4 regions of the Pseudoalteromonas sp. SG43-5 genome follow, and region 3 is predicted to be linked to each of the others. Evidence: predicted binding sites of a transcription regulator. Region 3 holds the regulator's gene; each other region holds the start of a gene.
The links. The regulator sigma-54, encoded in region 3, starts transcription at its own class of promoters, with help from an activator protein. The targets are predictions, from matches to a motif close to GTTGGCACGNNNNTNGNNT.

Region 1: the regulator sigma-54 is predicted to act here: its motif matches at 4,856-4,874, upstream of H5161_RS00740 (DUF1328 domain-containing protein).
Region 2: the regulator sigma-54 is predicted to act here: its motif matches at 2,893-2,911, upstream of H5161_RS00935 (BON domain-containing protein).
Region 4: the regulator sigma-54 is predicted to act here: its motif matches at 2,736-2,754, upstream of H5161_RS05195 (amidase family protein).

What each region holds. Positions count from the first base shown of each region.
Region 1 covers NZ_JACJFA010000001.1:164,467-171,805, forward strand. Annotated here, with positions in the region: gene H5161_RS00715 (hypothetical protein) at 1-84, opposite strand, end outside; gene H5161_RS00720 (aldo/keto reductase family oxidoreductase) at 98-1,069, opposite strand; gene H5161_RS00725 (sodium ion-translocating decarboxylase subunit beta) at 1,212-2,342, opposite strand; gene oadA (sodium-extruding oxaloacetate decarboxylase subunit alpha) at 2,356-4,137, opposite strand; gene H5161_RS00735 (OadG family protein) at 4,149-4,394, opposite strand; gene H5161_RS00740 (DUF1328 domain-containing protein) at 4,914-5,087, shown strand; gene H5161_RS00745 (hypothetical protein) at 5,146-5,337, shown strand; gene H5161_RS00750 (YcxB family protein) at 5,471-5,938, shown strand; gene csrA (carbon storage regulator CsrA) at 5,989-6,180, opposite strand; gene H5161_RS00760 (aspartate kinase) at 6,272-7,339, opposite strand, start outside.
Region 2 covers NZ_JACJFA010000001.1:199,580-206,918, forward strand. Annotated here, with positions in the region: gene H5161_RS00920 (DUF4153 domain-containing protein) at 1-649, opposite strand, end outside; gene H5161_RS00925 (tRNA1(Val) (adenine(37)-N6)-methyltransferase) at 711-1,409, opposite strand; gene srmB (ATP-dependent RNA helicase SrmB) at 1,485-2,711, shown strand; gene H5161_RS00935 (BON domain-containing protein) at 2,985-3,305, shown strand; gene H5161_RS00940 (mechanosensitive ion channel family protein) at 3,879-4,835, opposite strand; gene yaaA (peroxide stress protein YaaA) at 4,956-5,735, opposite strand; gene tal (transaldolase) at 5,961-6,911, shown strand; gene H5161_RS00955 (DUF3545 family protein) at 7,125-7,313, shown strand.
Region 3 covers NZ_JACJFA010000014.1:12,829-20,167, reverse strand. Annotated here, with positions in the region: gene H5161_RS14190 (calcium/sodium antiporter) at 1-874, shown strand, start outside; gene H5161_RS14185 (KpsF/GutQ family sugar-phosphate isomerase) at 878-1,849, shown strand; gene kdsC (3-deoxy-manno-octulosonate-8-phosphatase KdsC) at 1,850-2,401, shown strand; gene lptC (LPS export ABC transporter periplasmic protein LptC) at 2,398-2,952, shown strand; gene lptA (lipopolysaccharide transport periplasmic protein LptA) at 2,942-3,487, shown strand; gene lptB (LPS export ABC transporter ATP-binding protein) at 3,484-4,209, shown strand; gene H5161_RS14160 (RNA polymerase factor sigma-54) at 4,279-5,778, shown strand; gene hpf (ribosome hibernation promoting factor) at 5,805-6,092, shown strand; gene ptsN (PTS IIA-like nitrogen regulatory protein PtsN) at 6,097-6,549, shown strand; gene rapZ (RNase adapter RapZ) at 6,568-7,339, shown strand, end outside.
Region 4 covers NZ_JACJFA010000003.1:247,218-254,556, forward strand. Annotated here, with positions in the region: gene yddG (aromatic amino acid DMT transporter YddG) at 29-949, opposite strand; gene H5161_RS05185 (TetR/AcrR family transcriptional regulator) at 1,444-2,097, shown strand; gene H5161_RS05190 (putative 4-hydroxy-4-methyl-2-oxoglutarate aldolase) at 2,101-2,583, shown strand; gene H5161_RS05195 (amidase family protein) at 2,993-4,195, shown strand; gene H5161_RS05200 (gamma-glutamyltransferase family protein) at 4,192-5,775, shown strand; gene H5161_RS05205 (sulfite exporter TauE/SafE family protein) at 5,763-6,587, shown strand; gene H5161_RS05210 (alanine--glyoxylate aminotransferase family protein) at 6,591-7,339, shown strand, end outside.

The sequences.
Region 1 (7,339 bases), on a different contig from region 3:
TATTTTACTTTGATACTTTTCAAGCAAGGGTATAAGTATCGCCAGCGCAACAAACAAACCAATTAAAATAACGAATATGTTCATATTAACGCCCTACTTATGGTAATTCGTGGCCTTTAGCGCTTACATAAAGTGCATACCAATGCTCCCGAGTTAGCTCTACGTTTACAGCATCACAAGAGGCTTTAATCCGTTTAGCACTAGTTGTTCCAATAATTGGCTGAATAGATGCGGGATGGCGAAGCAACCATGCAAGTACAATTGCCTCAGCAGAGGTTTCATAAAGTGCAGCCAGCTTATTAACTAAAAGACTGGTGTTGATATCTGCCTGAGATGCGTTTGATAAATCACTACCGCTGTACAAGCCTTGGCATAAACTACCCCAGCTTTGAATTTGGATTTCAAAATGACGACAGTACTCAATACTACCTGGCGTAAAATTAAGATCTTTACCGTCACTGTTACCGGCATATACACCTTCATCAACAAACTGATGTTTTTGCAAACTAGCCTCAATTTGATTAGCAACAATTGGCATATCAAGTGCGTTTTGTAAAAAGTTCATTTGGTGCTGCTGCATATTAGACACTGCAAAATTGCGCACTTTACCGCTTTCTTTTAAGCAACTAAATATGCGAGCAATTTCGTTAACTTCCATGAGTGGATCAGGGCGATGCAGCATAAGTACGTCTAAATAATCTGTATTTAATCGTTTTAATGATGCTTCAACTGACTGCTCAATCCACTTTGGGGAAAAGTCATAACGCTTTGGCCCTAAGTCATCTTCAAATCGAATCCCACACTTAGATTGAATATACATGTGCTCTCTAAGCTCTGGCCGCTCACTTAATGCTTTACCAAAAACCTGCTCTGCTTTACCAAAAGTATAAATATCAGCATGGTCAAAAAAATTAATACCACCTTCAATGGCGTTATCTATACATTCATGAGCTTGCTTAACATGTGCATCAGTGATTGCGTCTTTATTCCAACCGCCTCCCAGACCCATACATCCAAATACAAGTTTACTAACGTGAGGCAAGTGCTTTGCTAAAGGCGTGTGAAGCATGATAACTATCCTTAAAATGTTGAAGAGCTGTTACTGTAAACAAAAAGTGCTGAACAAGAAACCATTTAGCGGTGAAGAAATTAAGAACAAAAAAAAGCGCAGTAAACTGCGCTTAATGGTTAATCTATTTTAAATTACATTTTTAGCCAACAAGTGCTAATAAAATACCCGCTGCAACTGCACTACCAAGTACACCCGCTACGTTGGGTCCCATTGCATGCATAAGTAAAAAGTTATGTGGGTTACTTTCAAGGCCAACTTTATTAACTACTCGTGCCGCCATTGGCACAGCCGATACACCTGCCGCCCCAATTAATGGATTTATAGGCGTTTTAGATATTCGGTTAAGTCCTTTTGCCATAAATACGCCAGATGCCGTACCAATTGCAAAAGCCAGTGCGCCAAGCACTAAAATACCAATCGTCTCAACAGTTAAAAACTTATCTGCAGCAAGCTTTGAACCTACAGCTAAGCCTAAAAATATAGTTGTAACATTAATGATTTCGTTTTGAGCACTGTTACTTAATCTATCAACAACACCCGACTCTCGCATTAAGTTACCTAAACAAAACATACCTACCAGCGGTATAGCAGCCGGTAAAAACATAGCCGTTAAACTAAGCACCATAAGTGGAAAAATAATCTTTTCCTTTTTAGATACTTTGCGAAGCTCTGGCATTTTTATTTTACGCTCTTCTGGGGTTGTTAGTGCACGCATAATTGGCGGCTGAATAATTGGCACAAGTGCCATATATGAATACGCAGCTACTGCTATTGCGCCTAGTAAATCAGGTGCCAGTTTTGATGCTAAAAATATTGCCGTTGGCCCATCGGCACCACCTATAATGGCTATAGCCGATGCGTCCTGTAGAGTAAATTCAAAACCTGGCACATAGTTAAGTAATATAGCGCCAAACAATGTAGCAAAAATACCAAACTGTGCAGCCGCGCCTAATAACAACATACGTGGGTTTGCAATAAGCGCGCTAAAGTCGGTCAGCGCCCCTACTCCCATAAATATCAACAGCGGAAAAATCCCCGTATCAATACCCACATAATAAACGTAGTACAAAAGCCCACCTGGGTCTGACAAACCTGCCACTGGTACATTTGTTAAAATTGCACCAAAACCAATAGGTAGTAATAATAGTGGTTCAAAGCCTTTAGCTATCGCTAAAAACAGTAATAAACACCCTACCGCAATCATTATTAACGATGGGATTGTAAAGTTAGCAATGCCTGTCGCATTCCAGAGGTTTAAAATACCTTCCATCCTCTATTTACTCCTAAGCTAATGCAATCATAGCGTCGCCGGTAGTTACAGCATCGCCTTCACTAACTAACACTTCAGCAATTGTTCCGGTATGCGTAGCGCGTATTTCAGTTTCCATTTTCATGGCTTCCATAATAATCACTACATCGCCTTCGTTAACAACTTGCCCAGCTTTTACTTTAATCTTAAAAATATTACCGGCTAGAGGCGCGTTAAGTGTTTCACCTGATGCAACCGAAGCAGATTGAGGAATGTGCTCAGAGTCTTTTAATGTTACTTCCTTAAGTTCACCACCTTGCGCTACGACTACGTCATAAACTTTACCATCTACTTTTACGCTGTATTGCTCAGCCTTCACTTTGTTATTGTTTGAAACTGATTTAGAAGGTGCTTTACTGCTTTTATCTTCAACAGAAGGTACTGGCTCAAATGCATCTGGGTTGTTGCGGTTTTTAATAAACTTCAAACCAACTTGTGGGAATAATGCATAAGTTAATACGTCATCAATTTGATCATCAGCAAGTGTTAAACCTTGCTCTTGTGCTTCTTTTAATAACTCAGCTTCAAGCGTTGCAAGCTCAGGTGCAATGTTATCAGCAGGGCGACAAGTAATAACTTCCGCTCCATCAAGCACGCGCTCTTGTAGCTCTTTATTCATTGGTGCTGGTGTTAAGCCATATTCACCTTTTAATACGCCAGCAGTTTCTTTAGTAATTGTTTTATAACGCTCACCCGTTAGCACATTAAGTACCGCTTGAGTGCCAACAATTTGCGACGTTGGTGTTACTAAAGGTAAAAAGCCAAGATCTTCACGTACACGTGGGATCTCAAGTAAAACCTCATTAAGCTTATCGGCTGCGCCTTGCTCTTTAAGTTGGTTTTCCATGTTTGTAAGCATGCCACCAGGTACTTGAGCTAATAAAATGCGCCCATCAACCCCTTTTAAGCTACCTTCAAATGCCGCATATTTTTTACGTACATCTCTAAAGTAAGCAGCAATTTCTTCTAGGTGGTTTAAATCAAGCTCAGTATCACGCTCAGTCCCTTCAACTATCGATACAATAGTTTCAGTTGCGGAATGTCCATAAGTCATACTCATTGATGAAATAGCGGTATCGAGCATATCAATACCAGCATCAATTGCTTTTTGGTAAGTAGCAGTACTTAAACCTGTTGTAGCGTGGCACTGCATAGCAATTGGAATAGATACAGTTTCTTTAAGTGCTTTAATTAGTTTTTCAGCATCGTACGGCTTTAATAAACCCGCCATATCTTTAATACAAATTGAGTGACAACCCATATCTTCAAGCTGCTTTGCAAGAGTTAACCACATATCAAGTGTATGAACTGGGCTAACTGTGTACGAAATAGTACCTTGAGCGTGAGCGCCTACTTTTACAGCCGCTTTAATAGCTGTTTCTAGGTTACGTACATCGTTCATTGCATCAAATATACGAAATACATCAACGCCATTTTTATGTGCACGTTCTACAAACTTTTCAACTACGTCATCAGCGTAATGGCGGTAACCTAATAAGTTTTGTCCGCGTAATAGCATTTGCTGTTTAGTATTAGGCATCGCTTTTTTAAGTGCACGAATACGCTCCCAAGGATCTTCGCCTAGATAACGAATACACGAGTCAAATGTAGCACCGCCCCACGATTCAATAGACCAATAACCCGCATCGTCTAATTTGCTAGCAATCGGTAGCATATCGTCTAGGCGCATACGCGTTGCTAATAATGATTGGTGAGCATCGCGTAATACCAATTCTGTTAATTTTAATTTAGCCATGTGTTTGCCCCTTATTTATTATTTGATTTGTACTGAGCAATGGCAGCACTAATAGCAGCGATGTGCTCATTAGGCACACCTTGAGATTTAAAAGATGGTGATTTAACTGGTGTCGCCACGTCAGGTTCGCTAAAGCGCGTCACCAAATTAGACATAAGCGTTACTGCACCAATTAATATCGACAGAAATACAAACACCCCAACCATGCCAGTAAGCATTAAGTTACCAGCCGTTGTGAGTAGAGCACCTATATCCATTTTTCTCCCCTTGAAACCCATATCGAAAATAAAAAATCGATTTAATTAAATATTTATTCACTGGATAATAACAAAACTAATCGCTTTGTCTACATCTTGTAAATTGGTAAAACCAATTAAACAATAAATAACATAACACTCAATTAATTTACATGCCATAACTCAGCAATCACGCGCTCTACAATACATACAAGAAATAACGACTATAGCTAATAGTTATATGGAAGTTGTTAATTAACTATCAAGCTAAGTAAAAATAAACACTAATTCTTAATATAAAATGCAAAGCCACACACCAATTGTTAATTGGTCTTACCAAAATAAGTTTATTTAGTGAACATTTAGCAGTTATTTGCAACAGTGTGAATAACTTACATAACAAAGCGTAAAAGTTACTAACCAACTAATAGCTAGAATAACAGCAAAAACCAATAACTAATTGATATTTATGCCAAATAAATTTTGGCATATAACTGGCATTAGTTATTATGAGCAAATTTGATAACCAAGGAGAAAACAATGTTACGCTGGACAATTACATTTTTAGTTATTGCTTTAATCGCTGCAGTGTTAGGTTTTGGTGGCATCGCAGGTGCCGCAGCTGGTATAGCAAAAATTATATTTTTTATCTTTTTAGTACTTTTAGTGATTTCATTAGTTTCAGGTGCACTACGTGGTAAATCACCCAGGTAGATAAAGCATTCATCTAACAAACACTAAAATTTAATTAATACTTACAAGGAATTACACTATGAACTCTACAACTTTAAAAGCAGCACTAATCGCAGTATTTGCAGGTTTTTTCATGATGGGTTGTGAAGACAACCATGCAGAAGATGCTGGCGAACGTATCGACGAAGCAGTAACTGATGTGCAAAACTCTGTTGAAGATGCATGTGAAAATGTTAAAGAAGGCGTGAACGCTGAAGAAACTAACTGTTAATTCTTCTTGTACCGCTAAAAAAACGGCTTTCGAGCCGTTTTTTTGTGCCAGTAATAAAATCACTGACTATAAAGCTGCTCATTTAGCAGTTAGCTTGTTAAAATAAAAAAAACGATATTTAAAGCAAGGCAAAATGGCATTCACAACCACCTACACATTAGATAAACCCTACTTTTACGAGTGTTTTGATGAGTCACTCCCTTATAGTAAGCGTGCAAAACCTAAATACTTTTTACTTGTGTTGTTAGTTGCGCTTGGTCTATTTGGCATTTATGTTTTAGACGATCATTACTTAGGATCGTTTATGATCATGTTAGCGGTACTCGAGTGCGTCGCTTTTTACTATCGCAGACCATGGTGGGTAACCAGACAAATGCTCAGCAGAGCATCAGGCTCTGAGGTAACACTTACCTTTGATGAAGAAGGTATTAAATCTGCTAATCATTACAAAAGCTATCAATTAGAATGGCAAAATATAAGCGAAGTAATAGACACCCAACAAGGTATTATTATTAAAAACAAAAGCGGCATGCAGTACATATCAAAACAAATACTTAGTCCTGAAACACTCGCTTTTATAAACAAAAAAGCCACTCAGTGAGTGGCTTTTAGTCTAGTTGAGTTAATTACTCAACTACGTATACGTGTTGATTAAGCATTGCCCGGATTAGGGTTCGACTTTTCAGCTTGTATGCGCATGTAAATCTCTTCACGATGCACTGATACGTCTTTTGGTGCATTAACACCGATTCGAACTTGATTTCCTTTAACACCTAGAACAGTAACTGTTACTTCGTCACCAATCATTAGGGTTTCACCTACTCTACGAGTTAGTATTAGCATTCTCTTGCTCCCATGTTCCAATAAAAATTATAAGATTCCGCTTAAACATACTAATGAAAATTAGACTGAAAAGTAAGTAAAAACTCGCAATCTATCCATTTTCTGTTAAAAATGCCTTGTGTAATGCACGAACAGCCAACTCTAAGTACTTTTCATCTATTAAAACTGAAATTTTAATCTCTGAAGTCGAGACTAAAACCACATTAATATTTTCCTGTGCTAATGCATCAAAAAATAAACTAGCGACACCAGAATGTGATTTCATACCCATGCCAACAGCAGAAACTTTAGCTACTGCTTGCAACCCGCTTATATTTTGAGCACTGAGCTGAGCTTGATCTTCACTCAATAATTCAAGTGCTTGCAGATAATCATTCGAGTGCACAGTAAAAGCATAGTCTATTTTTTCAAAGTTATGATTAACTTGATTAATCATATCTATTTCGATGCCATTTTCGGCAAAAAGTTTCAATATTTTTGAAAGATATTGCGTGCCCGTTGGCACACCTTGTACCTTAATTAAACATTCGTCACGATTAAACGCAATCCCCGATACAACCTTGCTTGGCATATCGTTCTCCTCAAAACTTATTAATGTACCTTCATCGGGATTAAAGCTCGAAAGCACCCTAAGTGGCACATTATGTTTTCCTGCGGCTTCTACTGAGCGAATATGCAAAACTTTCGCCCCTAAACTTGCCAGTTCTAGCATTTCGGCAAAGGTAACTTGGCTCATTCTGCGCGCGTTAGGTTCAACACGAGGATCTGTAGTATATACGCCGTCAACGTCTGTATAGATCTGGCATTCGTCAGCTTTTATAGCCGCAGCTATTTCTACAGCCGATGTATCAGTGCCGCCGCGCCCAAGCGTTGTAATATTGCCCTCAACATCACGCCCCTGAAACCCAGCAATAATAGCAATACGATTATGCTCAAGCTCATGCTTTAAACGCGTAGCAGCAACCTCTGCAATACGAGCTTTACCAAACATGTTATCGGTTAAAATATTGACTTGATCGGCTAATAAGCTCACAGCAGAGTGGCCACGTTTTATAATAGCCATAGCAAGTAGTGATACAGAAACCTGCTCTCCGGTACTAATAAGTACATCTAGTTCACGGCTACTCGGGCGAGTATCAATTTGTTTGGCGAGATTAAT
Region 2 (7,339 bases), on a different contig from region 3:
TAATTAAAGTTTGTAGTAAAAAAGCGATATTATCTTCTATGTTCAAAAGCTTTCTAAATATGACACTCGCAAAGGCAAATGCGAGCGTTAAGGTTGGGATCCAAAACCATTCATTTCTTAGTAGCTCAGAGAAAAATTCTATATCTAAAATATCAAATAAAGCCGCACCTAAATTTAGAATTCCCCAAAAAATAAGTACAAACAGCCAGCATTCTCCAAATATTATAAAATTACGCCAAGAGAGCTTAAATAAACGACTGTAACTAACATTTTCTGAGCTACCAAATTGTTGTATGTACATAAGGCCTTTAAAGCCAGCTATTAAACTAGTAAAAATAAAAACTGACATTAAAGTGTTATTACTTACGTACTCTTGAGGCTCTTGCTGAAAGCCAACATACGCCCCCAATAAAGATAACAACAAGGAAAAAGGAAGGATTAAAAGCAACGACGTTTTTATATTATTTTTATTAACGGTCATTAGCATTAATAAAGGAAAGCTCATAGAAAATGTAATAAGTGAGACTAACAATGTAGGGCTTGTTGCTGGCCACACATTATTTTCTATACTGCTATACAAAAGGGTAAGAGCAATAGCCTGTAATACGGCAAGTATAATTATAAAAGATTTTGGTAACTGACTATCCATATCTGTTCTCAACAATAGGTTTTAGTCAGTTTGCGTTATTCGTTCCTATTTTACAATTGCTTTACATTTTCAAATAAAATGCTTTGCATAGGGCTATATAATCAGCGGTGTAGGTATTATCTAAGTTTCTAATACACAGAATTGACGTTTCTAAATCGCTTTTTACGTAGCTAAATGCCATTAAACTGCGGCTAATATCTTTATTGGGCGTGGCTTTTACTTGGCAATGAGTATTTAAATAAAGCCCATTTTGAGTAGCAAGCTCAATAAATAATGCACCTTCAACGCTTGGGAGTATTAAGCTAAAGCGAGAGCGGCTATGGCTTAAACGTTTAAACGCATTTATTAACTCTTCAAAACTTAAGCCGTCGGTATGGCGTGCGGTATTACGCGCAGCATTATCGCCTTTTAAACTGTGATTAAAATACGGTGGATTAGAGATAACAACATCAAATTTAACTTCACTACTAAAGCTTTGAATAGTTTGGTGCGTAATACTTATAGTTGGCCACGGGCTATTAGCTACATTTTGTAATGCTTGGGTATAGGCGCTTTCGTCAATTTCTACCGCAGTTGTACCAAGCTCATTACTGCGCTGCTTACACATTAGTGCTAGTAAGCCGGTGCCTGTGCCTATATCAAGTAATGACTTTGCACCGCTTAAATTAGCCCATGCGCCAAGCAAAATGCCATCGGTAGAAACTTTCATTGCACAGTGGTCGTGTTCAACTTTAAATTGTTTAAATACAAAACCAGACATTTTTTCACCTTTTCATTCACCAAGCGCAGCATAGCGCGTATAATCAGGGTAATTGTCCCTTATTTTAGACACTCTATGCAATTTTCTGAATTTGATCTTGATAACAAGCTACTCGATGCCATTAATAAAATGGGCTACGAGACGCCAACCAGCATTCAACAACAAGCTATTCCTGAAGCACTTCAGGGGCGCGATATTTTAGCATCTGCGCCTACTGGTACAGGTAAAACAGCGGCATTTTTAATTCCGGCTATTCAGTACTTACTGGATTTCCCACGTCGTGATCCTGGTTTTGCGCGCGTCCTCGTTATGACCCCGACTCGTGAGTTGGCTTATCAAATTCATGAACAATGTGAACTGCTAGCTAAACGCACACACCTAAAAATTGGTGTAGTAACAGGCGGTATTAACTACGGCACGCATAAAGAAATTTTTGAAAAAAATAACGATATTTTAATCGCCACACCAGGTCGATTAATGGAATACCTAGAAACCGAAAACTTTCATGCTGAACACGTAGAAATGCTTATTATTGATGAAGCAGATCGCATGTTAGATATGGGTTTCAAAAAAGAAATGAGCCGTATTTGTGACGAAGCTAAAAATCGTCGCCAATGTTTTTTATTCTCAGCAACACTCGAAGGTGACAGCGTAGAAAGGTTTGCTGAAAAAACATTAAACGACCCAGCTCTATTAGAAGCTGAATCGTCACGTAAAGAAAAAGCTAAAATTCACCAGTGGGTACATTTAGCCGATGACTATCATCATAAACTAGAGCTTTTAGTAAATACCTTAAATGGTCCAGACGTGACTAAAGCAATTGTGTTTGTTAAAACCCGTGAGCGTTTAGAAACACTGATTGGCGAGCTAACCAATAACGGCGTTAAAGCAGCTTGGTTACGCGGCGAAATGCCACAAGACAAACGTATGAAAGCCATGGAAAACTTCCACAGTGGCAAAACACGTATCTTAATTGCTACCGACGTAGCTGCACGTGGTATTGACGTATCTGACATTAGCCACGTTATTAACTTTGATATGCCGCGCACTGCCGACGTATACGTACACCGTATTGGTCGTACTGGCCGTGCTGGTAAAAAAGGGATTGCAATATCATTAGTTGAAGCACACGACATTGGTATTTTGTATAAAGTAGAGCGCTACGTTGAACAAAAACTAAAACGCCGTGTAATTAAAGGTGTTGAGCCACAGCATAAAGAAGCTAAGCCGCCGGCTAAAAAGCGTAAAGATCCAGTAAAAATGAAAGCCAAGAAAAAGGCCAAGGTTAAAAAGAAAAAGTAACCTAACATATTTTTATTCTAAGCCGACTTTTGTCGGCTTTTTTAATGCAAGCCTTACAGGCTCTGCTGTTTGTACCTGTTACATATGTAACCCAAGCATGTAACTCATACTCATTTAAATGTAATTTTTGCCCACCTGAATTCCCACTTAATAAAATTCCCTTATATTTCATGGCGTTAATATTGGCACCGAAATTGTAACTACAAAGATAACCTAGCCGATGGAATTTCCATATTGTGGCTGCACTATTCACCGTAATGTAAGGATTAAGTTATGAACCGCTTCAAGTTAACTATCGCTTTAGTATCATTTTGTTGTTTATTTTTATTAGCTTGCGCTACAAAAGTAAGTGCAGCAACCAATATGGCCGTAGTAAGCAGTGTAGCCACTCAACCTAACTTACAACAAGCTATCACCAACACCCTACGAACTAATCCTAACCTAGCGTTAAGTGATATTCGCGTGCAGGTAAAAAATGGTGAAGTAGATTTATACGGTGAAGCACAAACTGGTTTTCAGCGCGCACTAGCTCAAAAGTTTTTAGAAAATATGGATGGGGTTAAAATCATTCGTAACAAAATTAGCGTTATTTAATACGCACCACAAAAACCTATTTGTATAACTAATTCATAAGCGCGGCTTGTTACTCCAACACAAGCTGCGCTTTTTTATATTCAGTTTAAGGCAAGTTTTGCTGCTGTAAAAAAGATAAAATAAAGCCTAAGCAATACGATTATTCCTCCCCTTAAAACGATAGCTCACACTTATACTTAAGAAGATAGATTTAGAATTGACGCTAGCGTGTTTGTCTTTGCTCTTTTAACCCTTAAGTTAACCCAATTGATACTGAAAAAGCTTACACAGATTCTTAAGCCGACCTAACGGGCTTAAAAAGGATGATTTAGTTATTGAAATAGATGAGGGCGTTATTTCAGAGTGTGCAGCAAAGGCAGTAAAAAAATCGTTGGGTAAACACTACTTTTACTTGTTAATACTCCCATGACCAAACGCAACTAATTAGAATTGATATTCAATAAACACAAAACTAGGTATTTAAACTTTTAGCTAATAATCCGTTTATAAAAAAAGCGCAATTTTACTCTGTAAAAATGCGCTGCTGGTAAGTAACTATTTCCCAATGCTTTTGCCTAATGAGTTTTAACTAAATTACTCACTTTGGCTAGAGTCAGCACCGTCGCTACTGTCTTTATTGGATGACTGCTGGCTTATTTTATCGCTTATCATGGCATCGAGTTTCTCACCGCCTTTAATACCAAAATCTAAAGTACGAATTGGGAAAGGAATACTAATATCAGCTTCGTCTAATGCTTGCTTAACGGCAACAACACCTTTGTGGCGTACCGTCATAAAGTCAGGCTCGCCTGGGTATTTAATCCAAAACCACACCAGTAAGTTAATGCTGCTGTCGCCAAAACCTTCAGCGTATACAGCGGTTTCGTCTTTACGTATTACAAAGTCAAATTCGTTAATTTTATCGACTATAACGTCTTTTGCTTTTTCTATGTCGTCGCCATACGAAATACCTACGGGTACTTCTATACGTCTTATACCTAGCGTGGTGTAATTTTTTAGTACATTTCTAAATAAGACTTTGTTTGGTACAAGTATTAGTTGCCCGTAAAAGCTCTCTATTAGCGTGTTACGTAGGTTTATAGAATGCACCGAACCAAACACATCATCGGTTTCTATTACGTCACCTGTTTTAAATGGCTTACGTACACCCATTGCTATACCTGCAATTAGGTTTTCGGTCATGTCTTGAAACGCAAAACCAATGGCTAAACCCACAATACCCGCACCAGCAAGTAGCGAAGTAACAGTGCCTTTTAAGCCAACAAAATCGAGCGCTATAAATAAACCTATGCACAACACAATAACTTTAAATATTGACGCCATTAAGTCGGCAATTTGCGTTGAATCGAGAGAGCGGCGCAACACGTTTTTCATCAGCTTGCCAGCAAAGCGCGCCAATATTGAAAATACTATGGCAATTACAATTGCCACGATAAAATTAGGGATATGGCTGATAACAACATCAAACCACCCTCCGAGCTTTTCCTCTATTAGTTTTTCGGCTTCGCCAACTGACGGAATACTGATCATTTTGTTTGCACCTATTTAATTAATAATCTCATTAATATTAGATATAGTTGCAAATATAACGCCAGTATCAAAAAAGCCATGCAATGCATGGCTTTTCAATTGTTTATTTAAGCTTATGACCTAATTTTGTTCGTCGCGCATAAATACCGGCTCAAGCTCTTTAACTGTTGCCTCAGGGCTAAAGTAATAACCCGCCACAGTAAACTCTTTAAGCTGACTTAATTGCGTTACTTTATTTTCGATAATGTAGCGCGCCATCATGCCGCGTGCTTTTTTAGCGTAAAAGCTAATTACCTTGTATTGACCGTTTTTACAGTCTTTAAAGTGTGGGGTAATAATTTGTGCATTTAATGCTTTTTTATCTACCGCTTTAAAGTATTCGTTTGAAGCAAGGTTAACGAGGTATTGTGCGTCTTGTGCTTTTAATACGTCGTTTAGTTTGTTCGCTATTACGCTGCCCCAAAACTCGTATAAGTTTTTGCCACGCGAGTTTTCAAGCTTAGTGCCCATTTCAAGACGGTAAGCTTGCATTAAATCAAGTGGTTTTAATAAGCCGTATAAGCCAGAAAGGATACGTAAATGGTTTTGTGCGTAATCAAGCTCGCTAGCTTTAAGCGTGCTTGCATCTAAACCGCCGTATACATCGCCATTAAAGGCAAGCACTGCTTGTTTAGCATTACTTTGTGTAAACGGCTGCGCCCACTCGCTAAAGCGTGCTGCGTTAAGCCCAGATAGCTTATCGCTAATTTTCATTAAACTGCCAATTTGCGCTGGTGTTAGTTCACGGCATACTTTCATGAGCTCTTCGCTGTGCTCTAGTAATTCAGGCTGAGTGAACTTGTCTGTTGCGGGTGGCGTTTCGTAATCAAGATTTTTTGCAGGTGAAATAACAGTGATCATAGTTAGCTATTGACTTGTAATTTATTTAGTGTCAATTTCAACATTAAATGAAACGAAAAGCACGTTTTGTTTAAATAAATCCTCTCTTAATAACCCATGCATTGCCGTTTTTCTATTGATAAGGACATAAGACCTATCAAGCATTGTCACACTGTTGCAGTATGGATTGTATATATTAAGAGTGATTAGATTTTTCTTTTAACTTGCTTGGAATGAGGAAAGCAAATGACTTCAGCTCTACAAAGGCTAAAACAACATTCATCTATCGTAGCCGACACTGGTGATATTGAAGCTATTAAAAAGCATCAACCAGAAGATGCAACTACAAACCCGTCGCTTTTATTAAAAGCGAGCGAGATTGAAGCATATAAGCCTTACCTAGATAAAGCTTGGAGCTATGCAAAAGAAACCGAGCAAGAGCCAGCTAAACAACTTGAACTAGCATGTGATTACTTTGCCGTGTTACTTGGTAAAGAAATTAGTGAGATTGTACCTGGTTATATTTCTACTGAAGTAGATGCACGCCTTTCGTTTAATACGCAAGCGACTATTGATAAAGCACATACTCTACTTAGCCTTTACGAAAAAGAAGGTGTAAGCAAAGATAAAATTTTAATCAAAGTAGCGTCTACGTGGGAAGGCATTAAAGCCGCTGAGCAGCTAGAAAAAGAAGGTACTAAATGTAACCTTACTTTATTATTTAGCGATGCCCAAGCTCGCGCATGTGCCGATGCAAACGTATTTCTAATTTCGCCATTTGTTGGTCGTATTTTAGATTGGCATGTTGCTAACGGTATGGAAAAACCAACCGATCCGCTACAAGATCCAGGTGTTCAGTCTGTACGCAGCATTTTTGAATTTTACAAACGCCATGACTACAAAACAGTTGTGATGGGTGCAAGTTTCCGTAATACAGGCGAAATTATTGCACTTACAGGTTGTGACAAGCTAACTATTAGCCCTAATCTTTTAGAAGATTTAGGTAACCTTGAAGGCGCACAGGAATACTTGCTAGAAACAGATATTCCTAAAGAGCCAAAACCAGAACCACTTACAGAAGCGCAGTTCCGTTGGTTACATAACCAAGATGCTATGGCTACTGAAAAACTGGCTGAAGGTATTCGCTCTTTTGCTGATGCACAAGAACAACTAGAAGCGCGTTTTAAAGCAATGTAATTTGCTATAATCGTGTTTTAGAAAACGTCGCAATAGCGGCGTTTTTTTATGCCTAAAATTGGCTACTTCTCTATTTAACCTTCATATAATCTTCGTATAAACCTTCATCAATTAATCACACTTATGTAACATAACTGTCACTTTTTTATTCTATTTTAACTAGGCCTGTGGTATAGGTATTCTTGAGGTCAATAAAATCAATAGGAGAAGTTCATGGATAGCCTAAACGATATATTAGAGATATTAGAAGGACCAGATACAACAAGAAAAACCTCTCAAAAAAATAAAAAAAGAAAATGGCGTGAAATAGAAGCAATAAAAGACAAACAGCGCCTACGTAAAGAACTACAAGAACTAGACTACTTTACAGACAGTATTGCAATTGATGAGCTCGATTTTTAATTCAATACGCCCCAACTAAACAAAAA
Region 3 (7,339 bases):
CTTTGGTGTACCTACACTTATTGTTGGTTTGACCGTTGTAGCCATGGGCTCTTCAGCCCCTGAAATGATGGTTTCAGCCTCTGCCGCTCTGGCTAACAAAACCGACACAGCCGTTGGCAATGCTGTTGGCTCTAATATTACAAACATTTTACTTGTGTTAGGTATCACTGCTCTATTTCGCCCTCTTTCAGTTTCATCTAGTACGTTAAAACGTGAAATGCCATTAGTGATGCTCGTATCTTTAGCTACTTGGTATGTGTTCTCAGATAACTACTTTTCATTTAGTGAAGGTGTTGCGCTTTTAGTTGGCTTTATCGTATTCATCGGTGGGTTAATCATTGTATCTATGCGTGCAAAAAACCAAGATGACCCATTTGTCTCAGAAGCCTGCGACGATGTACCAAACGATGTACCTACTAAAAAAGCAGTATTTTGGTTAATTGTTGGCATGATACTCCTGCCGGTTAGTTCTCATTTTTTAATCGGCTCAGCTGTTGATATTGCTAAATACTTCGGCTTAAGCGACTTAGTCATTGGTTTAACAATTATTGCCATTGGTACTAGCTTGCCTGAACTTGCCGCCTCGGTTGCAGGTGTACTTAAAAATGAAGATGATTTAGCACTAGGTAATATTGTTGGCTCAAACATATTTAATATTTTAGCTGTATTACCTCTAGCAGGTATTATTAATCCTTCAGCAATTGATCCATCGTTAGTAAGCCGAGATATATTAATTATGATTGGTGCAACACTTGCTCTTATTATTATGTCATTGAACTTTAGAGGCACCCAGCGTATCAATAGGGTAGAAGGCGGCTTATTGCTAATAGCGTTTTTGGGTTACCAAGGGTATATTTTTAGTCAAGTAGGGTAAATGATGGCAACGCTAAACTTTATTGAACAAGGCCTTCGCGTTTTAGATGTTGAGCGCCAAGCACTTAGTGATATTGCACAATATGTAGATGAAAATTTTCATAACGCGTGCCAATTAATGTACGACTGTGAAGGCCGTATTATTGTCATTGGCATGGGAAAATCAGGCCATATTGGCAATAAAATAGCGGCAACCCTTGCAAGTACTGGCAGCCCAGCGTTTTTTGTTCACCCTGGTGAAGCAAGTCATGGTGATTTAGGTATGATCACTAAAAATGACGTGGTTATGCTTATTTCTAATTCAGGGGAAACCAGCGAAGTTTTAAATATCATTCCGGTTTTAAAACGACTTGGTGCCAAAATGATAGCGATGACTGGCAATACACAATCAACCATGGCAACCCTTGCTAATGTACATGTGTGCATTAAAGTAGAAAAAGAAGCTTGTTCATTGGGTCTAGCCCCTACATCAAGTACCACTGCAACGCTTGCGATGGGCGATGCCATGGCAGTTGCATTATTAGAAGCTCGCGGCTTTACAGCTGATGACTTCGCGCTATCTCACCCAGGTGGTAGTTTAGGCAAGCGCTTATTACTTACTTTAAAAGATGTTATGCACAGCGGCGCAAATACACCTATTATTGATGTTTCACAAACAGTTAAAGATGCTCTAATAGAAATGTCAGCTAAAGGATTAGGTATGACAGCCATTGTTGATGAAAATCAGCAACTCGTAGGGTTATTTACCGATGGTGACTTACGTCGCATTTTAGAACAAAGAATTGATATTCATACAACACAAATAGATGTTGTTATGACTAAGTCATGCACTACAGCTACGCAAGATATTTTAGCCGCTGAAGCGCTCAATATTATGGAACGTAAACGTATAAATGGCCTAATCGTCGTCAATGAGAAAAACCAACCTATTGGCGCATTAAATATGCAAGACCTATTAAAAGCAGGAGTGTTATAAATGCAATTTGAAGAACTCTATCAACCGCTGAGCGATGATGCAAAAGCACGCGCTAAAAAAGTAAAACTACTTATATGCGATATTGATGGTGTATTTTCTGATGGCCGTATTTACCTTGGCAATCAAGGTGAAGAGCTAAAAGCATTTAATACAAAAGATGGTTTTGGCATTAAAGCACTTATAAACAGTGGCTTTGAAGTAGCTGTTATTACTGGTCGTCATTCACAGATAGTACAACAACGTATGAGCAGCTTAACCGTACAGCATATTTATCAAGGCCAAGAAAATAAGCTCATTGCCTATCAAGAATTAAAAGATAAACTCAACCTTAGCGATGAACAAATTGCTTATATTGGTGATGACGGTCCTGACATGCCTGTTATGGAGTTAGTAGGCTTTGCCGTTGCAGTAAATGATGCCCACCCTCTTATTAAGCGTTTGTCACATTATGTAACGCAAATGCCTGGTGGTTTTGGCGCTGTGAGAGAACTCACCGATTTGCTCATGCTTGAAAATGGTAAAGCATTGACTACACAAGGCACTAGTTCATGAATGCAGCGCGCATAATATTAAGCGTTTTATTCATTAGCTGTATGGTTTGGCTTTGGTACCCTTATTTTACACAAACAAATATTGTGCCTCAGGCTGAGCCTGAAGTTGTTGCTAAGCCTGATTACATAGCTATTGAGCTCAAACAGACAGCCTATGATGAGCAAGGTAAAATTAGCCACAAAGTCACTGCGGCTAAAATGGAGCTATACCAGCAATTAGGTTTCACGTTTTTTGAAAAACCCATTTTTACTTTATATAACGAGCAACAAACGTGGCAAATAAATGCAGACGAAGCAACATTATATGAAGATAAACAATTAATTTTAGAAGGTAATGTGGTTGCCAAAAATTTAACCGATAACGCCATGATAGACAAAATCAATGCTGATAATATTCAGGTTGATATAAAGTTATTAACAATGCGTTCGGAGCAACCCGTCATTATCACTGGACCCAATTTAAAAATCACCGGTAAAGGCCTAGAAGCCGACTTGAAAACCGAAGTGATAAAACTAATTAACCATACGCGAACCATATATTATGACCAATAAAATATTAAAATCACTTATAATTCCTACACTTATACTAGCGTTTAATAGTAGTGCTGCAGAGCAAAACACGCAACCTGCTGCCAATCAAATTTCAATAAGTGCCGACAAGCAAGAAGGTCAATTGAAAGCTAATGTGGGTATTTTTGAGAAAAACGTTGAGATTATTCACGGTAATCGCCGCATTACAGCCGATCGCCTAGAAGTACACAAACGTGATGAACTTGGTGATAATAAACAATTATTAATTGCCACAGGTAGCCCTGCGCACTTTGAAGAAAAGCAATCAGACGGCACGACTATGAGCGCCAGTGCTGACGAAGTACGTTATGATGTATCTAAGCGTTTTTTAACGCTTGTTGGTAATGCACAAGTTTCGCAAGCCGGACAAAAAATAAATGCTAAAAGCATTACCTACGACATAGAGCAGCAGCTCATCAGTGCCGAAAAAGATGAAAACTCAACTGACCGCGTTCACACAATTTTAGTACCGATCGAAACTAAAAAAAGTAAAAAAGGCGATAAAGGTCAACCATGAGCACATTAAAAGCAGAACTATTAGCAAAAAGCTATAAAGGTCGTGAAGTTGTAAAAAACGTCGGCCTTGAAGTACAAGCTGGCAGTATAGTTGGCTTACTTGGCCCTAACGGTGCTGGTAAAACAACGACTTTTTATATGATTGTAGGGCTTGTTCCTAGCGACAAAGGTAAAATATCTATTGATGATAACGATATTACTCTTTTACCTATGCATAGTCGTGCTAGATTAGGCATAGGCTACTTACCACAAGAGTCATCGATTTTTAGAAAGCTGACTGTTTATCAAAACTTAATGGCCATTTTAGAAACGCGCAAAGAACTAAATAAACAAGCCAGAGAAGACACGCTCAATAACTTATTAGATGAATTTAGCATACAACACATTCGTGATAGCCAAGGTATGGCATTATCGGGGGGAGAACGTCGTCGTGTAGAAATAGCACGAGCGCTGGCAGCAGATCCTAAATTTATATTACTGGATGAACCGTTTGCCGGTGTTGACCCTATTTCGGTATTAGATATAAAGAAAATAATAGAACATCTTAAAAATCGTGGGATTGGTGTATTAATTACCGACCATAACGTAAGAGAGACCCTTGATGTTTGTGAAAAAGCCTACATTGTTTCTCATGGGGAGCTGATTGCATCAGGTACTCCAGAACACGTATTAAATGATAAAACAGTACGCGATGTTTACTTAGGCGAGCAATTTAGGCTGTAACATTTACGCCATGTCTTTAAGCATCTGCTAGTATTAATTATAACAACATAAAAGGATTGTTAGAGATACATGAGGCAATCACTACAGCTGCGCATGGGCCAGCAACTTACAATGACTCCACAGTTGCAACAAGCTATTCGTTTGTTGCAACTCAGTACATTGGATCTCCAGCAAGAAATACAAGAAGCTCTCGACAGTAATCCACTATTAGAGGTTGAAGAGGCAGACTATTCCGAAGACGCTGCTGGTAAAAACGAGCAAAAAGCTGATACCGATGACATAACTGTTAGCGCATCTGCTGATGATGCTCCGAGCGAATACGAACAAGATACTGGTGAAGCACTTGCAAAAGACACGCTAAGTGACGACATGGCTATGGATGTCAGTTGGGATGAGTACATGAGTGCCGCTCCTGCAGCCTCATCAGGTCCAATGCCTGAAGACGAATCAATATACCAAGGCGCCTCTACTGAAACGCTCCATGAGTATTTAATGTGGCAATTACAACTAACGCCATTTAGCCCTACAGACGAAGCTATTGCTATTGCTATTGTAGAAGCTGTCGATGATTCAGGTATTTTAACACTAAGCTGCGAAGAGATTTTAGAAAGCTTTAATCAAGAAAACGAAGATGATAACGAAGTCGAACTTGATGAAATTGAAGCGGTATTAAAACGCATCCAACTGTTTGATCCTGTTGGTATTGCTGCACGTAGTTTACAAGAGTGTTTGTGTATTCAGCTTAATCAATTTGATAAAGAAACACCTTATATTAATGAAACGAAAATGATTTTAACCGAGCATATTGATCTATTAGCAGCTCGCGACTATCGTACATTAATGAAAAAAACTAAGCTCAAAGAAGAAGAGCTTAAAGAAGTAATGACACTAATACATACTCTCAACCCAAAACCTGCAGATACTATTGTAAGGGAAGAATCTGAGTATGTTATTCCTGATGTGTCAGTTAAAAAAATTAAAGGCCGCTGGGTTGTCGAATTAAACCCAGATAGCATGCCTAAAATTCGTGTTAATAGCCAATACGCAGCAATGTCTCGCACTGTAAAATCAAGTGGCGACAGCCAGTTTATTCGCTCACATTTACAAGAAGCTAAATGGTTTATTAAAAGCTTAGAAAGTAGAAACGACACGCTATTAAAAGTTACTAATTGTATTGTTAAGCAACAACAAGGCTTTTTTGAACATGGCCCTGAAGCCATGAAACCAATGGTTTTAAATGATGTTGCTGAAATGGTAGAAATGCACGAATCGACAATTTCTCGCGTAACTACTCAAAAGTACATGCATACACCCCGTGGTATATTTGAGCTTAAATATTTTTTCTCAAGCCATGTAAGTACTGAAAACGGTGGTGAATGTTCATCTACAGCAATACGTGCGCTTATCCGAAAATTAATCGCAGCAGAAAACTCAGCAAAACCATTGAGTGATAGCAAAATAGCGGATATATTGGCTGAGCAAGGAATTAAAGTAGCGAGACGTACAATCGCAAAATACCGCGAATCTCTTGCTATTCCACCGTCAAATCAGCGTAAAAGTCTGATTTAAGACGCTAAACTAAGAGGGTAATGCTTATGCAACTAAACTTAACTGGTCGTCACGTAGAATTAACCGATTCACTAAGAGACTATATTAATACTAAATTTGCGAAGCTTGAAAGACACTCTGATCATATTAATAATGTTCATGTCATTCTCGATGTAGAAAAATTAAATCAAAAAGCAGAAGCCACAATACACGTAAGCGGTGCTGAGCTATTTGCCTCTACAGAACATCAAGATATGTATGCCGCTATTGACTCGTTGATCGACAAGCTCGATCGCCAAGTAATCAAACACAAAGAGAAGCTTGCTCGACACTAATATGATGAAATTAAGTTCACTTATATGCCAGGACTGCAGCAAAGCTGCGGTCCTTTTTAATAGCAAAAAAAGAATTTTAGAGTTCATTAGCGAACTTGCTCACGACAAACTTCCGTATTTACCGCAACAAGATATTCTTAATGCTTTAATGAGCAGAGAGAAATTAGGTAGTACAGGTATAGGACGTGGCATTGCTATTCCTCATGGAAGAATGAGCGGTGCAGAAGAGCCTTTGGCTTTAGTGCTCGTTAGCGAAACTCCAATAAACTTTGATGCAATCGATAATCGCCCTGTTGATATTTTTGTCGCACTCATCGTACCAGATGGCGATAACCAGCAGCACTTAAAGACTCTAGCAACCATTGCTGATAAACTAAACAACAAAGATTTTTGTAAACAGTTACGCAGTGCAAAATCTGATACTGAGCTTTACCAAGTTATTGTCGATCAATCATAGTTTTATAAAGGGTGTTAAATGGAGTTAATTATCATAAGCGGCCGTTCCGGTTCTGGAAAGTCGGTTGCTTTGCGCGTTGTAGAAGATTTAGGTTATTATTGCGTAGATAATATTCCAGTAAACCTACTACCTTCATTAGTTCGCAGTGTGTCTGATAGCTACGATAAAATTGCTGTTAGCATAGATGTGCGCAACATCCCTAAAGAACAAGATGAATTTAACGATATTCTTGAATACTTACCAGGCTTTGCAAACCCTACGTTATTTTATTTAGATAGTGACGATCAGACATTGATCAAACGCTTTTCTGAAACACGCAGATTACACCCACTATCAATAGACTCGTTGCCTCTTGATTTAGCCATCAAAAAAGAAAAAGAATTACTTGATGTATTAACCACTCGCGCCGACTTTATGATAGATACGACTGATTTAAGTGTTCATCAACTCGCTGAATCTATTCGTGAAAAGATTTTAGGTAAAAAAGATAAGCAACTGATTGTCACATTTGAATCATTTGGTTTTAAACACGGTATACCAAAAGAAGCAGACTACGTATTTGATGCACGCTTTTTACCAAATCCACACTGGGAACCAGAGTTGAAGCCTTTAAATGGGTTAGATCAACCGGTTAAAGACTATTTAGCTAATCACAGCATAGTGCAAAAATTCACATGGCAAATTCAAACATTTGTACAAACGTGGTTACCGCATTTAGAACGAAATAACCGCAGTTATTTAACCATTGCTATTGGGTGTACAGGTGGGCAACATCGCTCTGTGTATTTAG
Region 4 (7,339 bases), on a different contig from region 3:
ATAGGGCTTATTTTTAATAAAATTAGCCTTATGTTGCAGACGCTATTTGAGGTTGTTTAGGCTTTTCTCGCGTTACAAAGTAGCAAATTAGCGAGCCCACGGTTACCAGTACAACCCCCTGCCAAAACGAAGCACTCAGCGTAATAGATAAATACAACGCCGAAATAATAGTAGAAAACACCGGTGTAAAGTACGAAAGTGTTCCCAAAAGCATTAAGTTACCGCCAATAATAGCTTGATTCCACAGTGCATAACCGCTCCCCACTACTACACCAGCTAATAGCAACGTTATGCTTGAGCTGAGTGAAAACGTTAATGGCGCTTCATTACTAAAACCATATTGCGCCCACAAACTCATTGCCGTGACAGTAAAAAATAACGTAATAGCATTTTTACCATTACTCAGCTTTTGCGTTACTACGCAATAAATAGCCCATATAAACGCTGCAGCTAATGCCATTAAATAAGTAGCAGGATTATCAGCAAAGTTAGTAACAAGCGTATCGAGTGACATTTTTTGATCGCCTGTAATACACCAAGCAACGCCTAAAAAAGCAATGATCATGCTTGGGTAAACCCAGAAACTTACTTTTTTACGACCAATAATAATAGAGAGCAGTATAGTCAGCGTGGGCCATAAATAATTAATAACCGCCATTTCCATTGCCTGATGACGGCTGTTTGCCATACCAATAGAAAGCGCCAAGCAAATTTCGTACGATACAAATAATAAAGTACCTATTACCAAGTAACGTTTCGAAAAACCACTAAACTTGGGCACTCCCATAACCAAAATTAAAAATATCGCACTGACAGAATACATAGCCGCCGCACCACCAATGGGGCTAAACAACTCAGAAATATCCCGTAGTAATGCAACTAAGCAACTCCACAGTAATATGGCCGCGACTCCATAAAGCGTGTATTTATTTTTGCTTATAAAATCCATTTGCCAATCCAAAAGTACTACTCGTAAATTTGAAACTAAACTAACAGTAATTATTTAATTAAACAATAAGGGTCTGTTGTTCTTTCAAGGTTGAATTTGCAGCAGTCTGTTTGGTATTTAGGCAAGGCAGAGCCTATATAGTGTGGTTATTCCCCATTAATGGGCGATAACGTAGCATTAATGCCAAACAGGCGCTGCCCAAAGGGTTCTTCCTAGGGGCTACTTACTCTTTGTTGCCTACATGGATGTAGGTAAGGGGCGTGAGCAGGACGCGGAAGCTTTGCTCGGTTTTTACTTAGCCCACTAGGTTACAAATCTCGCGCCGCGATTAAATAGCCCCTAGTTTGAACAAATTTTAATCCGCAAAGATCAACAGACCCTAAAGTTAATAGCTTAAACCTCTCATTTGTTTTTAGCATTCACCCTTTTTAGTAATTGACCTTTTGGTCAGTAAAGCTACAATCAATCAATACGTTAAACACGCAAACTTTATAATGACCACAAAAATAAAGCCAAATAAAAAAGAAGTCACACGCGAGAAAAACCAAAAACTAATTTTAGATGCCGCCGAGCAATTGTTTTCGCAATTAGGTTACGACGGAGCAAGTATGAGCATGGTTGCTAAAGAAGCGCAGGTGCCAAAAGCTAATATTTTGTATTACTTTAAAAGTAAGGATGGTCTGTACGAGTCTGTGATTGACCGCATAATAGCTAATTGGAACTTAGGGCTCGATAACGTCACAATTAACGACGATCCAGCTACCGTGCTTTATAACTATATTAAAAGCAAAGTAATACTGGCCGTAAATCAGCCAATGCAATCTCGCTTATTTGCCAGTGAAATACTGCGCGGTGCACCCTATTTACAAAACTACTTTAGAACCAATACCCGCCCTTGGGTTAAACAAAAGGTTGATGTACTTCAAGCATGGATGGACGCTGATAAAATGGATAAGGTTGATCCCTACCATTTGCTCTTTACTATTTGGTCTACCACACAATATTACGCCGACTTTCAGGCTGAGGTTTTACTCGTAATGAACAAATTAGAGTACGACGAAACCGATGTGGCACAAATTACGCAATCAATTGCCCACATAATTTTAAAAGGTATTGGTCTTAAAATACCTGAGCAAAGTGAGACTTAACCCATGACACCCTTTACTACACCCGATTTATTTGACGATCATCGCGATAACGTGCAAGTAGCAGACAGCGGCCTTTATCACTTTGGTAAAAAAACCACGTTTTATGGCAAAGTAGTTACCGTTACCTGCCCAGAAGACAACTCTTTTGCCGCCGATATATTGCATGAAAATGGTGAAGGTAAAGTATTGGTTATAAACGGGTTTGCAAGCAAACGCTTTGCGTTTATAGGCGATATTATGGCTGAGCGTGCCCTAAATAATGGCTGGGAAGGCGTAATAATAAATGGCTGTTGCCGAGATATAGAAATACTTGCCACGATGAACTTACCTGTAATGGCGCTAGGCTCTACACCGCGTAGTACCTTAAAGCGCGGCTTTGGTGATAAAAACCAAGCTGTTACCATGCTTAGCACCACTATTGAACCTAACAATTGGGTTTACGCCGATATTAACGGTTTAATCATCAGTAAAACGCCCCTTATTTAGCACTCAAAACCATATAAATAGAGACCAACTTGGTGCATCTGCGCACCAAGTTGGTTTGTTTTAGCTCATTTTAATCTCACTATTTCTACAGACCACATTTACAAATCTCATACAACCCAACAAAACCTGACCAGTTGGACAGGATTTTAATTTATGGCATTCCTCTTGCTTAGTCTAAGCACTATAAAATCAAAACTACCGATTAAAAAGCGGAGCCTTAGCAATTGCATTAAATTAGTGATCTATTATAACGCGAAGAAAATGACGCAGTGAGTGCGCTATTTAATCCGATAAAATGATCATGTTTTTAATAAAATTGGTATTCATAATAATAATAACCAGCCCGCTTTTTAATCACTCTTAACTTAATAAGTAAGTACTTGGTCAGTTTTATAATAATGAGCTGCAAATGAGTGATAAAAAAAACAACAAAGGTATATTTTGCAATCACGGTCCTACCCTGTGGCAAACAAACCACTCTGGAGTGCTTGCAAACAATCGCTTAGCTGTAAAAGATGTATTTGCAGTAAAGGGCGAGCGTAACAGCGCAGGCAACCCACACTGGTTTAAAACAGCTAAACCGGCTCAAAATACGGCAAGCTCGGTTAATAAGCTCATGACCGCTGGTTGTAACTTTATAGGCTTTTCCCATACTGACGAACTGGCTTATAGCTTAGAGGGTAATAATATACATTATGGCGCTGCGCAAAATCCTAAATTAAAAGGGCATGCCTGCGGTGGTTCGAGTATGGGGTCTGCTGCATCCGTTGCTGCTAACTTAGCTGATATTGGCTTAGGCACCGACACTGGCGGCTCAATTAGAATACCCGCCAGCTATTGTGGTTTATATGGCATAAGGCCAAGCCATAACGTGATTGAAAAAGACGGCCTAATACCGTTGGCTCCGCCTTTTGATACCATAGGTTGGCTTACCCAAAGCGCTGAGCTATTAAGCGATGTAGGTAATGTACTGCTACCAAATCAAGCTATTAATAACGTTGATACCTTAGTTATTTGCGAGCCGTTATTTGAACTCGTTGACCCTGCTTTACAAGCCCCACTTAAACAATTGCTTGAAAAAACCAAGCCTAATTTTAAGCACCATAAAGAATTTGAACTGCCTAACAGCAGCTTATTAAATGAACTTGCTGATAGTTTTAGAGTACTGCAAGGGCGAGCAATCGCAAAAACGCATAAAGACTGGCTTCAATTGCCGGGGCAACTTCCCCAGTTTGCTCCAGCAATTGCGGCACGTTTTAATATGGCGCTTGCCCTAACTGTTCAAGAAGAACAAGAAGCACTAAAAGTACAAACCCAATGGCAAACACTAATAGCTAAAAACCTAAATACAAACAGCTGTTTATTTTTGCCAACCACCCCCACAACCGCACCTAAATTAGGCGCCGACACAAGCGCCTTACGCATGCAAATTATTACGCTTTCGGCAATTGCAGGGCTTAGTGGCTCAGCGCAAGTGCATTTACCGCTGGCTGATTTAGCAAATGATCATCCGTATGGTTTTTCATTAATGATGAGCCACGGTAACGATAAAAGCCTACTTGCTTGCGTTAAGCACCTAGCTGCACACTTTAAACAGGACACACCGGCATGACCACACACAACATTGCATTTACCGCGTCTCATTTTTCGGCCACTGAGGCGGGTATAAATATACTAAAACAAGGCGGTACAGCTACCGAGGCTATGGTAGCGGCTGCCGCTGCTATTAGCGTTGTATATCCACATATGAACTCAATTGGTGGCGACAGCTTTTGGCTTATCGATAACCCAAACCAAAAAACGCCTACCGCTATTGACGCCTGCGGCCGTGCAGCAACTAATACAACGCCCTATAACTCGCTCGCGCAAATACCAGAGCGCGGCGGGTTAAGCGCACTGACTCAAGCGGGTACAATTCGCGGTTGGCAAAAGGCGCTTGAACTAGATGAGCACGCAGCACTACCACTGTCACAAATTTTAGCACCCGCTATTGAGCTTGCGCGCGAGGGCTTTACAGTTACAAAAAGCTTGCAAGCAGGCTGCGAAAAACTAGCCACTGCTAACAATACCAATGAGGCGTTTAAAAGCCTCTACATACCCAATGGCAAGCCCTTGCAAGCAGGTCAACATTTTAAAAACCCTAAACTTGCAGCAACGTTTGAATACCTAGCAAAACATGGCTTAAACGCATTTTATGAAGGCGCACTTGCCAACTCATTTGCCGCCGACTTAGCAAAAGCAGGCAGCTCAATTACCGCAGGTGACATTGCAAATACTAAAGCCGAGGTAGTTACTGCGCTAAATGCAAACCTCAGTGGTATTGATTGCTACAACTTACCCGCGCCAACACAGGGCGTGCATTCACTACAAATAATTGGTGCCGTAAATAAGTTAAAGCATTTAGCTAAAACCGATGCCGACTGGACACATTTAATTGTTGAGGCAACTAAACAAAGCTTTACCCATCGCCCTACCCTTTGGGCTGACCCTGAAGCATTAGGAGACGATTATAAAAACGCACTAACCGATAATCGCTTAAACGAACTTGCTAACAATATTGATATGGCCAAAGCCAAAAAATGGCCATTTAACGCAGAGCCTGGCGATACTGTGTGGATGGCAGCCAGAGATAAAAACGGGCAATTAGTCAGCTTTATTCAAAGCATTTACTGGGAATTTGGCAGCGGAATATTAATGAGTGAAGGCGGCTTTGTGTGGAATAACCGTGGTTTAAGCTTTAGTTTAAACAATCAAGATACCAACGCCCTTGCTCCAAATAAAAAGCCCGCTCATACACTTAACCCAGCACTGGCAAAGTTTAGCGATGGTCGTCGACTTGCTTACGGAACAATGGGCGGTGAAGGGCAGCCACAAACTCAAGCCACTGTTTTTGCAGGCTACGCGTGGCGAAATAAATCTATAAAACAAGCAATTAGCGACCCTCGTTGGTTACTTGGACGAACATGGGGCGATACGAGTACAAATTTAAAAATTGAAAAAGAGTTAGTTTTTCATATAGAACATGAATTAAATCAACGTGACCACGATTGGGTAAGCGTTGATAATAATAACGAAATGATGGGGCACGCTGGGGCTATTTTAGATACACCTACAAGCCTTGAAGCTGCAACAGATCCTCGTTCAGATGGACGTGCAACAGTAACTACAGCAGGAACACAATGTCAGAAATAATAAATCAATGGCCAATTATAGTAGCCTTAATAGCAACCGGTATTTTTGCCGGTATTTTAGCAGGACTTTTTGGTGTAGGCGGCGGTATTGTTATCGTCCCTGTGCTGTATTTTTTACTGCAAGGTTTTGGCGTAAGCCCAGAGTCGGCAATGATGATAGCCACCGCTACATCACTTGCAACCATAGTACCTACTTCGCTTTCATCTATTCGCTCGCATCATAGCAAAGGGAATATTGACCTTGCGCTAGTAAAATACTGGGCACCATTTATTTTAGTTATGGCCGTTGTAGGCAGCTACTTAGCGCACTCAATACGCGGTAATGCACTGGTACTTATGTTTGCCTGTATTGCTATTTTAGTCAGTTTAAACATGCTATTTAGAGCCGGCGCACCCGCGCTTGTAAAACAACTGCCAGGAAAATTTGGTCAAGGGGTTATGGCAAGTATTGTAGGTGGTTTGTCGGTAATGATTGGCATAGGTGGCGGCACTATTGGCGTACCTATGCTAAACGCATTTAATGTACGCGCCCATGTTGCAGTAGGTACTGCGGCCGTTTTTGGTTTATTGATTGCACTACCAGGCGTTATTACCTTATTAAGTATTGGCACAACGCCAACCGATGCTCCCCTAGGTACGTGGGGGTTGGTTAACCTCCCTGCCTTTTTTCTTATTATTCCGTTGACTATTTTATTTGCGCCTATTGGCGTAAAAATTGGTAGCAAGCTGGATCAAAAACAACTAAAACGCGCCTTTGCCGTTGTCTTAATGATAACCGGCATACGCATGCTTATTCAGACTCTGGGAGCCTAAAATATGTTTAATAACACGCAAGTTCAAACCTTAAACCCACCACAGCGTTTATTAATGGGACCAGGCCCAATTAATGCCGACCCTCGTGTTTTACGTGCTATGTCGGCGCAGCTTATAGGCCAATACGACCCAGTAATGACCGGTTTTATGAACGAAACCATGGCACGTTACCGCGAAATTTTTAAAACCAAAAACGAATGGACCATGCTAATAGATGGCACATCGCGCGCAGGGATTGAAGCCGTATTATGCTCAATTGTACGCCCAGGCGATAAAGTCCTTGTGCCAATTATGGGGCGCTTTGGCCACCTACTTGCTGAAATAGCAGAACGCGTTGGCGCAAAGGTGCACACAATAGAAGTACCGTGGGGCGAAGTGTTTACGCCAGAACAAATCGAAAAAGCCATTGTTGATGTAAAACCCCATGTACTTGCTATGGTACAAGGCGATACATCCACCACCATGAACCAACCTCTTGAGCATATTGGCGATATTTGCCAAAAGCACGATGTACTATTTTATTGTGATGCTACCGCCTCCATTGTGGGTAACGAACTTCCTGCCGATGAATGGAAACTCGATGCACTTTCTGTTGGTCTGCAAAAGTGTTTAGGCGGACCTTCTGGATCAGCGCCATTAACACTGAGCGACAAATGCGCTGATTGGATCCAAAAACGTAAAAAAGTAGAGGCGGGTATTCGTACAGCGGAGCATACCGACGGCACCGAGCCCTTTGTACGCTCAAACTACTT